2 regions of the Halomonas sp. 72 genome follow, and region 2 is predicted to be linked to the other one. Evidence: predicted binding sites of a transcription regulator. Region 2 holds the regulator's gene; the other holds the start of a gene.
The links. Region 2 encodes sigma-54, which starts transcription at its own class of promoters, with help from an activator protein. Its sites were predicted from a motif close to TGGCACNNNNNTTGCTNT; they were not measured.
Positions count from the first base shown of each region.

Region 1 (7,001 bases), on a different contig from region 2:
TTACCGGGAATGGGCGGCACGAAAGGGTAAGAGCCGGTGGCCAGTACCAGATGATCATAGGCGTAATGGCCGTGCTCGGTGGCTAGCGTTTTTGCCGCGCGATCGATGGAGATCACCGCTTCGCTGCTGTTGAATGTCACGCCATGGCTTGCGTAGTAGTCGGCATCACACAGGGCCAGCGCTTCGGCGTCGCGGCCCTTGAAGTATTCAGAAAGGTGCACGCGATCATAAGCACGATGGCGCTCTTCGCCAAACACGGTGACGTTCATCTGTGACAGGGCACCGTTTTCAACCAGCTGCTCGACCAGGTGGTGGCCGACCATACCGTTACCAATAATAATCACGTTGCGTTTAGAGGTGATGGACATGGCTAAGCTGCCTCCAGCGTCGATGAGGGAGTGGGTGGGGTATCAAGAAGCAGGGCGTTGGCATCGGCTTCACCAAACAACAACGCCTGGCGGCAGGCGCCCAGATCGGTTTTGGCTAGCGCCTGGGCGAAATACCAGGGGCCGGAATGGGTATCGCCATACAGCACGGCGCCTTCAAGCCTTCCGTTGCGCAGTAACAGGCGGCGGTAGTCGCCGTTTTCCGGGTCGCTGTAATGCAGTACTTCATGTTCTGGCGCGGCCTCCGTGGGGCCAAACGCGTAGAGGGCCAGGCCGCTGATTTTAAGCTTGGTAGCGGTTGGCGCCTCACGATAGCGGACGCTGCCATCGCCACACAGCGTGTTGGCTAACACATCTACCTGGCGCCAGATCGGCTCGACCAGGCCGTAGGTGTGCTGCTCGAACTGGCAACACTCGCCCAATGCATGAATATGCGGGTCGGAGGTAGTGAGCGTGTCATCAACCATGATGGCGCGCTGTGTAGCCAAGCCTGCCTGATGGCCAAGTTCTGCGTTAGGTGTAACGCCGGTTGCCACGATGACGCTTTGGGCAGGCAGGCGCTGGCCATCCTCCAGTACAACGGCGGCCAGGCTTCCCGCGCCGTCGTCTTCAAAATGGCTGATGCGTGCATTGGTTAAGATGGTCAAGCCACGTTGGGTAAGCGTCGTTTCTAGAAGCCCAGCGGCCATGCTATCCAGCTGACGATTCATTAACCGCTTACTTCGCTGTAGAACGCTGACGCTGGCACCCCGCTTGCGAAGCCCTTCAGCGGCCTCGAGCCCCAACAGCCCGCCGCCGACCACGACGCATTCCCCGCCCTGCAAGGCAAACTTTGCGAGCGTGTCGGCATCTTGCAGGGTACGAAACCCATGCACGCCGTTAAGGCCAATGCCGGGTACCTCGGGCAGCGTCGGGCGTGAGCCGGTGGCAATCACCAGGCGGTCATAAGTTAGCGTGCGGCAGGGAGTGACAACGCGCTGTTCTGCACGGTTGATCTCCAGCACGCATTCATTTAAGTGCAGGGTGATACCTTGCTTGGCGTACCACTGCGCATCCCGCAAGGTGAGGGCGCTAGGCGGCATTTCATCGGCGAGCAGTGGCGATAGCAGTATCCGGTTATAAGCGGGAGATGCTTCTGCACCAATCACCGTTATTTGCTGGGGTCGGTGAGGCAATTTAACGACCGCCTCTAGCAGACGCTGGCTCGCCATGCCGTTGCCGATAATGACCAAGTGATCATCAGACGAGCACCGAGAGATAGCGATCATGGGTTGCTCCTTACTGTTTCGCGCTTGGCTGCCAATACCTGTCTACAAAGACCTGGCTACAAATATCTGGCAGCGATAAATGCTGTCGTGGCGCAGCGCTGAAGAAAAAACAATAAAAAAGCCCCTGAGTTAGCGTCCCGGGCAAGTGGATTGCCAGGAAAACCGTATCAGGGGCTTCGTTGCCCGGTAGCTGAGGCCAAACCCGTTCGTGGGTTAAGCACAGAGCAGCCACCGTTGGCTGCCAGCTAGACTTGAATTTATCTAATCAGTACAGGGCAATTAATCAGCCAAACATCGCTCGTTATTTATTTTTATATTACTTATCAATAGGTTGATTTAAATAAATAGGTTGAAGAAAGCGCCTTTTCAGCCGCTTAAGCTCAGCCTGCGCACGCTCTTGGTGCGCTAAGCGGTAAAGATGCACCGAGAGTAGTCAGCGTTTGAAAATAAACTGTCTACACGGTCGGTCGAAAGATATTCTATTGTTTATTAACCTGCTGTTTAAGCTGGTATTTTTATTTTAATAGGCTGGTTGGCGCAGGCCTTGCTATTACCTTGGTAACAAGCAACAAAGCACAGACGGGTTTATCGGCACAATAAAATGCAGCCATCGAGTTTGACGGGCAAATAACAACGCTAACGCCATCAGACGACAGGCCATTAATAAATGTGTCCAATCCCAGCAGTGCGACATTCGGCACCGGTGCAGGTGTCCCTGAGACAACGGCGTCCAGGCAGGCTTCTTATGAGGCTCGCTTGGGCGCTTTTTGCTTTTTAAGCGGGAGGAAATCAGTATGTCCCAGGCCACACGCTCGGCTTGTAAAGCAAACACGACGTGCCCTTATTGCGGTGTCGGCTGCGGCGTAACCGCCACTGTGGCAGGCGGCACAATCAGCGCGGTTGAAGGCGACCGCGACCATCCCGCCAATTTTGGCCGGCTGTGTGTGAAAGGCTCGGCACTGCACGAAACCCTTGGCCACCATGACCGGCTCACCACGCCCTGGGTCGATGGCCAGGCCGTTGACTGGAATGTGGCATTAACCACCTTGGCAGAGCGGTTGCAAACGACTCGCGCAACTTACGGCGCAGAGTCCGTGGGTGCTTACCTTTCAGGTCAGCTATTAACCGAAGATTACTATGTGGCCAATAAGCTGTTTAAAGGCTTTTTAGGCACGCCGCACCTGGATACCAACTCGCGACTCTGCATGGCTTCTGCCGTGGCGGCGTATAAACGCTCGTTGGGCGCAGACGCCGTTCCCTGCAACTATGAAGATACTGAAGAGGCCGAACTGGTGGTGCTGGTGGGCTCGAATCTGGCCTGGAACCACCCGGTGCTTTACCAGCGCTTGAAGGTCGCCAAAACGCGCAATCCGCTGATGCGGGTGGTGGTCATCGACCCGCGCGTGACCGACAGCTGCGAAATTGCCGACCTGTACCTGGGCATCGCACCCGGCAGCGATGCGGTGCTGTTCAATGGCCTGCTGGCCTGGATGGCTGAGAATAACAAGCTGGATCAGCTCTATCTGGATCGCCATACACAAGGTTTCGACGAAGCGCTGCTGGCCGCGAGCCAGCATGATATTAATGACGTGGCGGCGATATGTGATATCGACCCTGAGCGGTTGGAGACCTTTTACTACTGGTTTGCCAGCCAACTCCATGTCGTGACGCTCTACTCCCAGGGCGTCAATCAATCCACAAGCGGTACTGATAAGTGCAATGCGATCATTAACTGCCATCTGGCGGGCGGCAAAATCGGTTTGCCCGGGGCGGGGCCTTTCTCGATCACCGGCCAACCCAATGCCATGGGCGGACGCGAAGTGGGTGGGCTTGCCAACCAGCTGGCCGCGCATATGGATTATCACACCCCTGGCGCCCTTGGCCGAATCACCCGCTTTTGGGCGACGGAAACGTTAATGCCCGAACTGCCCCAGGCGCCTGGCTATAAGGCGATCGAGCTTTTTGACGCGGTTGAGCGGGGCGAAATAAAGGCGCTTTGGATAATGGCCACCAACCCAGCGGTCAGCTTGCCGGATGCCGCCCGCGTGCGGCGTGCGCTTGAAAAGTGCTCACTGGTAATTGTGTCTGAGTGCGCAAGCCATACCGACCTGCTGGCCTACGCCGATATCATTCTGCCCGCGACGGGGTGGTCTGAAAAAGACGGCACGGTGACCAATTCCGAGCGGCGTATTTCACGCCAGCGTGGCTTGCTACCCGCGCCTGGCCAAGCGCGTCACGACTGGTGGATTATGTGCGAAGCCGCCAAGCGGTTAGGCTTTCAGGAGGCGTTTGACTATAGCCATCCCCATGAAATTTTTGATGAGCACGCGCGCCTTTCCGGCTTTGAGAATGAGGGAGAGAGCAAACGGCTATTCGATATTTCCGGCCTTGTGGGACTTGGGCGCGAGGGCTACGACGCGCTGGCGCCTATTCAGTGGCCGGTGACGTCTTCAGCGCCTCACGGAACGGCGCGGTTATTTGAAGATGGCAAGTTTGCCACGCCTGATGGGCGCGCCAACTTCATCGCCATAACGCCGCGCTTGCCGGAGCAACGCCTGAGTGACGCCTACCCGCTGCGCCTGAACACCGGGCGTATTCGCGACCAGTGGCACACCATGACGCGCACGGCACGCGCGCCCCGGCTGATGAATCATCGCCACGAGCCGTTTATCGAATTCCACCCAGGCGATGCTGCGAACTATGGCATTGGCGACCAGCAACTGGCAGTATTGTCCGCCGCCAGCGGCGAGTACCGGGGGCGCGTGCGTATCTCGAATGCCCAGCGGCGTGGCGAGGTGTTTATTCCCATGCACTGGAGCGATGCGTTCAGTAAATCGGCGCGTAGCGGTGCCATGCTAAAAGCTTTGACCGACCCTGTGTCAGGCCAGCCAGAAGCCAAGCACGGCGCTGTGGCGCTGGCACCGCTTGAAGTAGCCTGGGAGGCAACGCTGTTGATTGCCCATCCATTAGGGGATAATAGTCAGGAAGTGCCCCCGTGGTGCAGAAGCGATTATTGGGCACGCGTACCCATGCAGGGCTGTCAGCGCTGGCAGCTGGCAGATGCAAAACCGGTACATGACAGGGTGGCGCTGCTCGCTACGTGGCTACCCGAAGGGGCTTCTTTGTGGTGTGAAGACAGCGGCAATGGCCGCCTGCGCGCTGCGGCTATTGTGCAGGGCAAACTGCGCTGGTGGCTGATGGTCGGCCCGCCGCGCGAATTGCCCGGGCTTGCCTGGCTTGAAGCGCGTTTTAATGAAACAGTCATAAGTGATAAGCACCGGCGCCGGCTGTTAGCGGGGTGTGACGATGGAGCCGCCGATACCGGCCCCGTGGTATGCAGCTGCCACCAGGTGGGCCAGGCGGCGATTGTTAATGCCATTCGTGCCGGTGATGCCAGCGTTGAAGCATTGGGCGCACGGCTTGCCTGTGGAACCCAATGCGGTAGTTGTTTGCCTGAATTGAAGTCCCTGATTGAAGAGGAGCGTTCACATGCGCGTGCTAAGCAAGCGTCTACTACAGAAGTGGCCTGAGGCCACGATGCGCTTTACGCAGCGTGTGCTGTCGCCATTCCAGCGCTCCCCGCGCAGCGCCTCAAGTGCGCCTTCGCTTAAGCTACGCGGCGAATGCACGGCTGGGCATGTGTATCTGGTTGGTGCGGGCAGTGGTGATATGGAGCTGTTAACGCTGAAAGCCGCGCGGCTGTTAATGCAGGCCGATGCTATCGTGTATGACCGTTTGGTAGGCGACGATGTGCTGGGGCTGATTCCGCTTTCCGCCGAGCGCTACTACGTTGGCAAAGCCAGTGGCCATCACAGTATGCCTCAAGCGGAAATTGGCGCTTTGATGGTCAAGCTGGCAAGCGCCGGAAAATCGGTGGTGCGCTTGAAAGGCGGTGACCCCGGTATCTTTGCGCGTATGGGCGAAGAGCTTGCCGCTCTGGCGGATGCCAATGTGCCCGCGCACATCGTGCCCGGCATTACTGCGGCGTCTGCCGCCGCCGCAAGCCTGGGGATCCCGCTAACCGACCGGGGCCACTCTCAGCAGCTGCGCTTTATTACCGCACAGCTATGCCGTGAGGGCGGCGCGCCCGACTGGAAAACTCTGGCCCGCCGCGATGAAACCCTGGTGTTTTATATGGGGCTTTCCAAGGTAGAGGCCATTTGCGCAGGGCTACGTCAGGCCGGCTTGCCCGATGAGTGGCCGATCATGTTGGTCGCCAATGCCAGCCTGCCTGAACAGCAGGCATTGGTGGGTACCCTTAACGATATGCCCCAACGCCTGGCGGATCATCCGCTGCCATCACCCTGCGTGATTCTGGTGGGCAGCGTGGTGAGTATGGTGGCGAGCAGCCCCGCTAATGCGCTTGCCTCAGCGGGCATCATCGAAGCGGTCGACCTGACGTAGCGTTGGGAACAGGCGCATCCACAGGCCGACCACCGCCAACGTGCCCACGCCGCCAATCACCGCGGCGGGCACTACGCCAAACCCGGCAGCCATGCTGCCTGCGCGGAACTCGCCCAACTCATTGCTTGAGCCAATAAACAGCATATTGACGGCATTCACCCGGCCGCGCATTTCATCCGGCGTGGCCAGCTGAATCACAGTGGTGCGTACATAAACGCTGATCATATCGGCCGCACCCGCCACCAGCATGGCGATCATTGACACCCAGAACAGGGTTGAGAAGGCAAACACCAGATTCGCCAAGCCAAACACGGCCACGGCGGCAAACATCACATGCCCGGCGCGGCGCTTGATGCCGCGAACGCCAAGATAAAGCCCCATCAATAATGCACCCACCGCAATTGCGCTGCGCAATGCACCTAGCCCTTCAGGGCCAACATGCAGAACTTCCTGAGCGTAAATGGGCAGCAGCGCCACGACGCCACCCAGCAGCACGGCAAATAGATCCAACGAAATGGCGCCCAGAATAATCGGCTGATAGCGGATATAGCGAATGCCTGCGGAAAAGCGCTTCCAGGCGGTGCTTTCCAATACCTTGGCTTTCTCAACATAGAGCACTGGTACCAGCATCAGTAAGGCCAGCGCGACGATAAAGCAGCCCAAGCACACGGCATAAGCCAGGCTGCCGCCGCCCACACTGTAAAGTACGCCGCCCAGCAATGGCCCGCTAATCACTGCGACTTTCATGATCGAGCTATTCAGCGCAATGGCCTGGGCAAGCTGAGCGCGGGGCACAATATTGGGCAACATACTTTGCAGCGTGGGGCCGGTAAACGCCCGAGCACAGCCAAACAGAGCCAGCACAACATAAAATTCAATAACGCTACCGTGATTGGCCTGCGCCAATAAAAGCAGCAGTGCGCTACAAATGCCTTGTACTGCC
Region 1 covers NZ_JBQSYY010000015.1:61,322-68,322, reverse strand. The annotation lists gene nirB (nitrite reductase large subunit NirB) at 1-368, opposite strand, end outside; gene ACT3T6_RS13325 (NAD(P)/FAD-dependent oxidoreductase) at 371-1,654, opposite strand; gene ACT3T6_RS13320 (nitrate reductase) at 2,449-5,184, shown strand; gene cobA (uroporphyrinogen-III C-methyltransferase) at 5,144-6,058, shown strand; gene ACT3T6_RS13310 (MFS transporter) at 6,023-7,001, opposite strand, start outside.
Region 1: the regulator sigma-54 is predicted to act here: its motif matches at 2,188-2,205, upstream of ACT3T6_RS13320 (nitrate reductase).

Region 2 (7,001 bases):
ACGCCAGCAGTGCCTCGATTCAAGCAACGGTTGAGAAAGCATTAGCCATTGCGCGTTATACCGGTGAAGACCCGGTGGCTGGCTTGGCGGATGCCGATCAGATGGCGACCGAATTGCCGGACCTTAAGGTTCATTACCCGTGGGCGCTGACAACTGAGCAAGCAATCGACCTTGCGCTTGCCTGCGAGCAGGCGGGTCGTGACGTTGAGGGTATTAGTCAGTCAGAAGGCGCGTCGCTTTCAAGCGGTGAGGGCGTACGGGTTTATGCTAACAGCCATGGTTTTTTAGGTACCCAAAAAGGCAGTAGTCACTCCCTTTCATGCATGCTCATTGCTCAGGATGAAGGCGGTATGCAGCGGGACTATGACTATACCTCTGCGCGTAATCCACAGCATTTGCGCGACCCGAGTGAAGTAGGGCGCGAGGCCGCGGCCCGTACGCTGCGCCGGTTAGGTGCCAAGCGGCCGCCAACTGGCACCTTTCCCATTCTGTTTGATCCTTCGCTGTCTAGTGGTCTGGTTGGGCATTTATTGGGCGCGTTGGCGGGTGGTGCGCTGTATCGCCAATCCTCTTTCTTGTGTGACCGTTTGGGCACGCCGTTATTTCCTGAGTGGTTTAGTCTGGAAGAGCGCCCTATGGAAATAGGAGCGACCGCCAGTACGCCGTTTGATGGAGAAGGTGTACAGACACGTAATAACCGCTTTATCGAACAGGGGCGTATCGCAAGCTATATGCTTTCGTCCTACAGTGCCCGTCGCTTGGGCATGCAAACCACGGGGAATGCTGGCGGTGCCCGCAACGTGCGTTTAGACGCACCCTTGCAGACGCGTGATGCGCTGCTTAAAACGATGGGTCGAGGCATTTGGGTTACCGAACTAATGGGCCAAGGCGTGAACGGCGTAACCGGGGATTACTCGCGTGGTGCGGCGGGCTTCTGGGTCGAGAATGGAGAAATCCAGTATCCGGTTGAAGAATTTACCATCGCTGGAAACCTTGAGCGTATGTTCTCAGGCCTTGTCGGTATCGGAAGTGATATCGATACGCGCGGCAGCATTCATACGGGCAGCTGGTTAGTGGATGCGATGACCGTCGCCGGTAGCTAAAAAAGCCGCACTACTGATCTTCGTCAAAGCGGGCGTCGAACAGCGCTTGGATTGCATCAAGCGCTTGTTCGGCATCCTCGCCTTCCGCACAAATCCGCAGTTGGGTGCCGCAGGGTGCGGCCAGCATCAATAGCGACATGATGTTGGCTGCATCAGCCATTTGCTGCTGTTTATACACCTGTATGCTGGCGGAGTAGTGCTGGCTGCACTTCACCAGTTTTGTGGCGGCGCGGGCATGTAGGCCGCGCTGATTGGTAAGCGTTAAGGTTCTTTCTGGCACCCTGGTTCCTTTTTTCCGAGTGGTGTCATTAGGCATAAGCGTTTACGTAGGGCTGGGCGTCTACTCGGAAAATGGAGGAGCCGTCGGTGGCTCTGCCCGGGTTCCTCGTAGCGTGTATTGCAGCTCCAGTTCTCGGTGACGCAACTGGACTTCGCCGATGAGCGGTGCCAGCTTTTGCGCCAGCTGTTCGGCAATATACACAGAACGGTGCTGCCCGCCGGTACAGCCAATAGCCACCGTCATATAGCTGCGCTGACTATTTTGGTAAGCAGGCAGCCAGCGCTCAAGCATTGCCTGAATATCATGGCTCATCTCTTCGACAATCGGGTAGCCGCGCAGAAACGCAATAATCGTGGCATCACGTCCTGTGTACTGGCGTAGCGTTGGGTCCCAATAAGGGTTGGGCAGGCAGCGTACATCAAAGACTAAATCTGCATCCATGGGTACGCCATGCTTGTAGCCGAACGACTCAAAGGTGAGTGTTAGCTGGTCTTTGCGCTGGTGGGCTACCTGGTCTGAAATGCGCCGACGCAGGTCGTGGACCGATAAGCGTGATGTATCAATCCGCAGGTCGGCCAAATCACGTATTTCGTTGAGCGTCTCTTCCTCTTTCTCTATCGCCTCTTCAAGCGTCATATCACTGTTGCGCGTTAACGGATGGCGTCGCCGTGTCGCAGAATAGCGTTCCAGTAAAATACGTGAATCGGTGGTTAGATAGATAACCTGACAATCTATAGGCCGCGCGCGCAGCTCTTCAAGCAGTGCGGGAAGGCGCTCAAGCGCCGCTGGCAGGTTGCGGGCATCAATACTGACCGCTAGATGCGTGCGCTCACCCTCGTCACGGAGTTCGTCAACCAAAGAACCAAGCAACATGGCGGGGAGATTATCAATGGCGTAATAGCCAATATCTTCCAGCGCTTGTAATGCGATTGATTTGCCAGAGCCAGAGCGGCCGCTAATAATCACCAGTTGCATAGTGGCTCTCTCTGATTGAACGTATAAAAGGGATAACGCATGAAAATGTGTTAGTCGTTATGGGCGATTATGGAGCGGCCTGTTCGCGAATCTTGCCCATTAGCAGGTCAAGCAAATCGTGCTGGCTGCTGGTTTTGCGTAATGCCTGGCGTGTGCTCGCATCATTCATGATGGTGGCCACTTGGCCCAAAAGCGACAAATGCGTGTCGTCAGCCTCTTCGGGAACCAGCAGCACAAAGACGAGGTCGACCGGGTCGCCATCAATAGCATCAAAATCAATAGGTTCTGATAATTTTAAAAAACCCGCAATAGGCGTAACGCAATGTGGGCTGCGCGCATGGGGGATGGCGACGCCGTTACCGATCCCCGTGCTGCCAAGACGTTCCCGGCCGATCAGTCGGCTGAAAACTTCCTGGCTATCCAGACTGGGTGTATTTTGAGCGATAAAGGTGCTGAAAAACTCCAGCACCCGCTTTTTGCTGCCCCCGGGCACGTCGTAAAGTACGCGCTCCGGGGGGAGGATGGTTTCCAACGTCATTGAATTAACGCACGCCAGCGCCTTGGGCGCGAGCTTGTGCTTTTTCCTTGTGCTTAACGAGTTGACGATCAATTTTGTCTGCTAAGGCGTCAATAGCGGCATACATATCGACATCTTCGGCGTCGGCATGTAAGTCGGCGCCTGCCGCATGAAGGGTGCACGCGGCATGTTGGCGCTCCTTCTCAATAGATAAGGTGACTTGTACCGTGGTGATGTGGTCGTAATGACGTTCGATGCGTTCAAGTTTTTCATTAACGTAGTCACGCAAGGCGTCAGTCAGTTCTACATGATGACCCGTGATATTTACTTGCATTGACGTGCTCCTTATCCATCGGACTGAATTTCGATTGTAACCCTTTTTACGGTGTTGCAAAGCCCCTGTCGCGAGTTTTGCCATTTCTCTTGTAACGACTAACGCAAACGACGACGTTCACTTGATGAGGGAATGCCCAGCGACTCACGATATTTCGCCACCGTACGGCGTGCCACTGTGATGCCGCCATCTCCCAGTAATGTCACCAAACGACTGTCCGAAAGAGGTTTGCCGGGAGGCTCATCTTGAATCAACTTTTTAAGCCGGGCGCGAATCGCGGTGCTTGAGTGGCTGTCTGCGCCATCCTGCCCGCTAATTTGGCTTGAGAAAAAGTACTTGAGTTCGAATACGCCCCGTGGGGTATGGATATATTTTTGTGTGGTGACCCGAGAAATGGTTGATTCGTGCATCTCAACCGCCTCGGCAATATCGGCAAGAATCAACGGCTTCATCGCTTCTTCACCGTGCTCTAAAAAACCGATTTGGCGAGTGATAATCTCGCGCCCTACGCGTAGAAGCGTGTCGTTGCGGCTGGACAGGCTTTTGATTAGCCAGCGCGCTTCTTGCAAGTGCTCTTTTAAAAACTGGTTATCCTGACTCTTGTCTGCACGCTTGATTAAGCTGGCGTAGTCGGGCTGGATACGCAGCCGGGGCAGGGCTTCAGGGTTAAGCTCCAGGTGCCAGCCTTCATGGTCATGACGTACGACCAGGTCGGGCGTGATATAGCTATCGTCGGTGACGCCATAAGCGCTGCCTGGGCGTGGGTCCAGGCTTCGGATCAGACCGATCACATCGTCTAGCTGCTCATCGTCCAGGCTTAGGCGGCGCTTTAATAGGCGCATGTCATTTTTGCCCAGCGCTTCAAGAAACTGACGAACCAATCGGCGCGCGGGAACCAGTAGGGGCGTGTCGTCGGGGAGCGTTGCTAGCTGAAGCATCAAACATTCGCGCAAGTCACGGGCGAAGACGCCCGTTGGCTCGAACTGCTGTAAACGCATCAGAATGGTCTCCATCTCTCGCTGGCTGAGACCTTCGATGCTCTGAGCACGTAACCCATCGCGGATATCGTTGAGCGGCTGCGTCAGGTAGCCATTGGCGTCCAGTGCATCAATCAGGCTTTCGGCGATTAGCTGCTCACGAGCCGTAAAGTCGGTCATCGCCAGCTGCCAAAGGAGATGTCCATGCAGGCTTTGTCCCGCGGCCTGGCGTTCAAAATCGGGGCCTTCGCTGCTGCCAGAGCTACCCATGTCCTGGTAAGTATCAGACCAGTCGCTATCGACAGACAGTTCCTCGGGAATGCTTTCTGACCACTCCTCGTCAGGTGTTTCGACGGTCGCCTGCTCGCCGAACTCGTCTTCCTGCTCCAGCATTGGGTTGGCATCCAGTGCCTGCTGAATTTCCTGACGTAGATCCAATGTCGATAGCTGTAGCAGTGCAATCGCTTGCTGCAGCTGAGGTGTCATGGTCAGCTGCGTACCGATACGCAATTGGAGAGAAGCTTTCATGACCATCTGAGAACCACTCGTTAATCGGAAAGCTTCACCCTAGTGCGAGTCATGTTGTTGTGCAAGTGCAATAAGCATGCCACTGATAAAATTTTTACTGCAGATCACTGTTTAGCGGTGAAATTAAATTCATAAGCGAAAATCAGCACCCAGGTAAACTTCCCTCACTTTTTGGTTATCAAGGATAGTCTGAGGGCTGCCGCCAGCAATAATGTGGCCGTCACCGACAATATAGGCGATATCGCAAATATCCAGTGTTTCTCGGACGTTATGATCAGTAATTAGCACGCCAATGTGGCGCTGTTTTAAGGCGCGAATAATGCTCTTGATTTCACCAACCGAGATGGGATCGACACCTGCAAATGGCTCGTCCAGCAAGATAAACGCGGGCTCTGTGGCCAAGGAACGGGCAATTTCGACGCGTCGCCGCTCGCCGCCGGAAAGGCTCATGCCCAGGTTGTCACGGATGTGGGTAATATGAAAGTCGTCAAGCAGGGCCTCAAGCCGCTGCTCTCGTCCTGCCCTGTCCAGATCTTTGCGGGTTTCCAGAATCGCCATAATATTATCCGCAACCGATAGCTTGCGAAAAATAGACGCTTCCTGGGGTAGATAGCCAATGCCGGCCATCGCGCGTTCGTGCATGGGAACGCGGGTTAAGTCTTGCTCGTCGATACGCACCGTACCCGCATCAGACTTCACCAGACCCACAATCATATAAAACGATGTGGTTTTACCCGCGCCGTTAGGGCCGAGCAGGCCTACCACGCTGCCTTGAGCAATCTCCAGGCTAATGTCTTTAACCACGCGGCGGCGCTTATAGCTTTTTGCCAAGTGATTGGCGTAAAGAGTTTTTATGGGCGGTGCTTCCGCAATAGACATGGTTGACTCCTATTGCGCTGGCTGAAGCGTCATACGAATACGCTGCGGCTCGCTACCGTTTACATCGGAGCGTGCCTGCACCACTTCGCGGTCAATGAAGTACTCCAGGCGGCCACCGGTAAACTGATCACCCGCTTGGGTCAGTTCGGCCTGGTCAATAAGCTCTACACGCCGCTCTGCTACGTGATAAACCACGCGGCGTGCCCATCCTTCCATCGGCGCGTCCTGATCATCGAGTTGATTGCGTAGATAGGCGCGCTCTCCGGTGGCAATAGCGCGAGAAAGCTCACCCGCGTCGTTACGGATAATTTCAACGCGATCACCACGTAGCTGCATACTGCCTTGGCGAATATTGACATCGCCTGAATAAACGGCAGTGCCTGCACGCTGATCAAGGTCTAGCTGGTCGGCTTCTACTTCAATGGGGGCTTGGCTTGTCTGGGCCGCTGCCGATAGCGGCACCGCAAGGGCGAAAAGCGCGGTGCGAATAAAAGCGTTCATAGCGACTCCTAAGGATTTTGTGTTGCGGGGGGGTGATGGCCGCGGACGTTATCGGTTAGTCGGACCTGGCTATCATCAAGCCAAACATCCATACGTGATGCGCTCATTCGTTGAGGTGGCTGCTGAAACACGGCGGGCGCCTCACTCCAGACATGACGCGCTACCCCATCATAATGTAATAACTCAGTATCAAGCTGCCAGCCTTCTGTAGGCGCCAGAAGCCGTGCATCACCAGACAGTGTTAGCGCTTGGGTGGCCGTGTTCAGAACGCCTTCGTTGGCGTGAGCGAGCCACTCTCGGTTATCACTATCAAACAGCGTCGCTTCGGGTTGAGTGACTTCGGCCAGGGTGCTTTGTGGTATGTAAACCAATAAAGGCGCGGCCAGCGACTGCTGGATATGCCCTGTTTCACCAAACAGCGTGATCTCGGCATTTTCCAGCACGTGGCCAGGCTCTTCAGCCTGCGCTTCTTCGTCAACGGGCCGGTCTTCCGGGCCGCGTGGGTCCAGCCATACCAGCAGCCCCCCTAAAGCGACCACCAGGGCCGCTAACCCGACGCGTTTCTTGGTTCTTTGAAACATTACACGCGACCATTCAAATACGACTCAAGAACAGTACTCCAGTGGCCCTGCGCTTCAAGTAATGTATCGCAAATTTCACGTACGGCGCCGTGACCACCCAAGCGGTCGGTAATCCAGTCAGCGTGGGTATGCATGTAATCGGGTGCGTTGGGGACCGTAATGCCAACGCCTGCGCGTTTGATAGGCGCAAGATCAGGCAGGTCATCGCCGCAGTAAGCCACCTGGCTTAGGTTCAGATTGAGGCGCTCGCACAGCGCTTTCAAAGTAGTGAGCTTATCTTCGCAGCCCTGGTGGACAAGGTTAATTCCCAGCGCCGCAGCACGCTG
Region 2 covers NZ_JBQSYY010000005.1:138,202-145,202, reverse strand. The annotation lists gene pmbA (metalloprotease PmbA) at 1-1,103, shown strand, start outside; gene ACT3T6_RS07530 (HPr family phosphocarrier protein) at 1,114-1,383, opposite strand; gene rapZ (RNase adapter RapZ) at 1,444-2,358, opposite strand; gene ACT3T6_RS07520 (PTS sugar transporter subunit IIA) at 2,426-2,896, opposite strand; gene hpf (ribosome hibernation-promoting factor, HPF/YfiA family) at 2,901-3,209, opposite strand; gene ACT3T6_RS07510 (RNA polymerase factor sigma-54) at 3,308-4,720, opposite strand; gene lptB (LPS export ABC transporter ATP-binding protein) at 4,844-5,593, opposite strand; gene lptA (lipopolysaccharide transport periplasmic protein LptA) at 5,603-6,094, opposite strand; gene lptC (LPS export ABC transporter periplasmic protein LptC) at 6,103-6,675, opposite strand; gene ACT3T6_RS07490 (KdsC family phosphatase) at 6,675-7,001, opposite strand, start outside.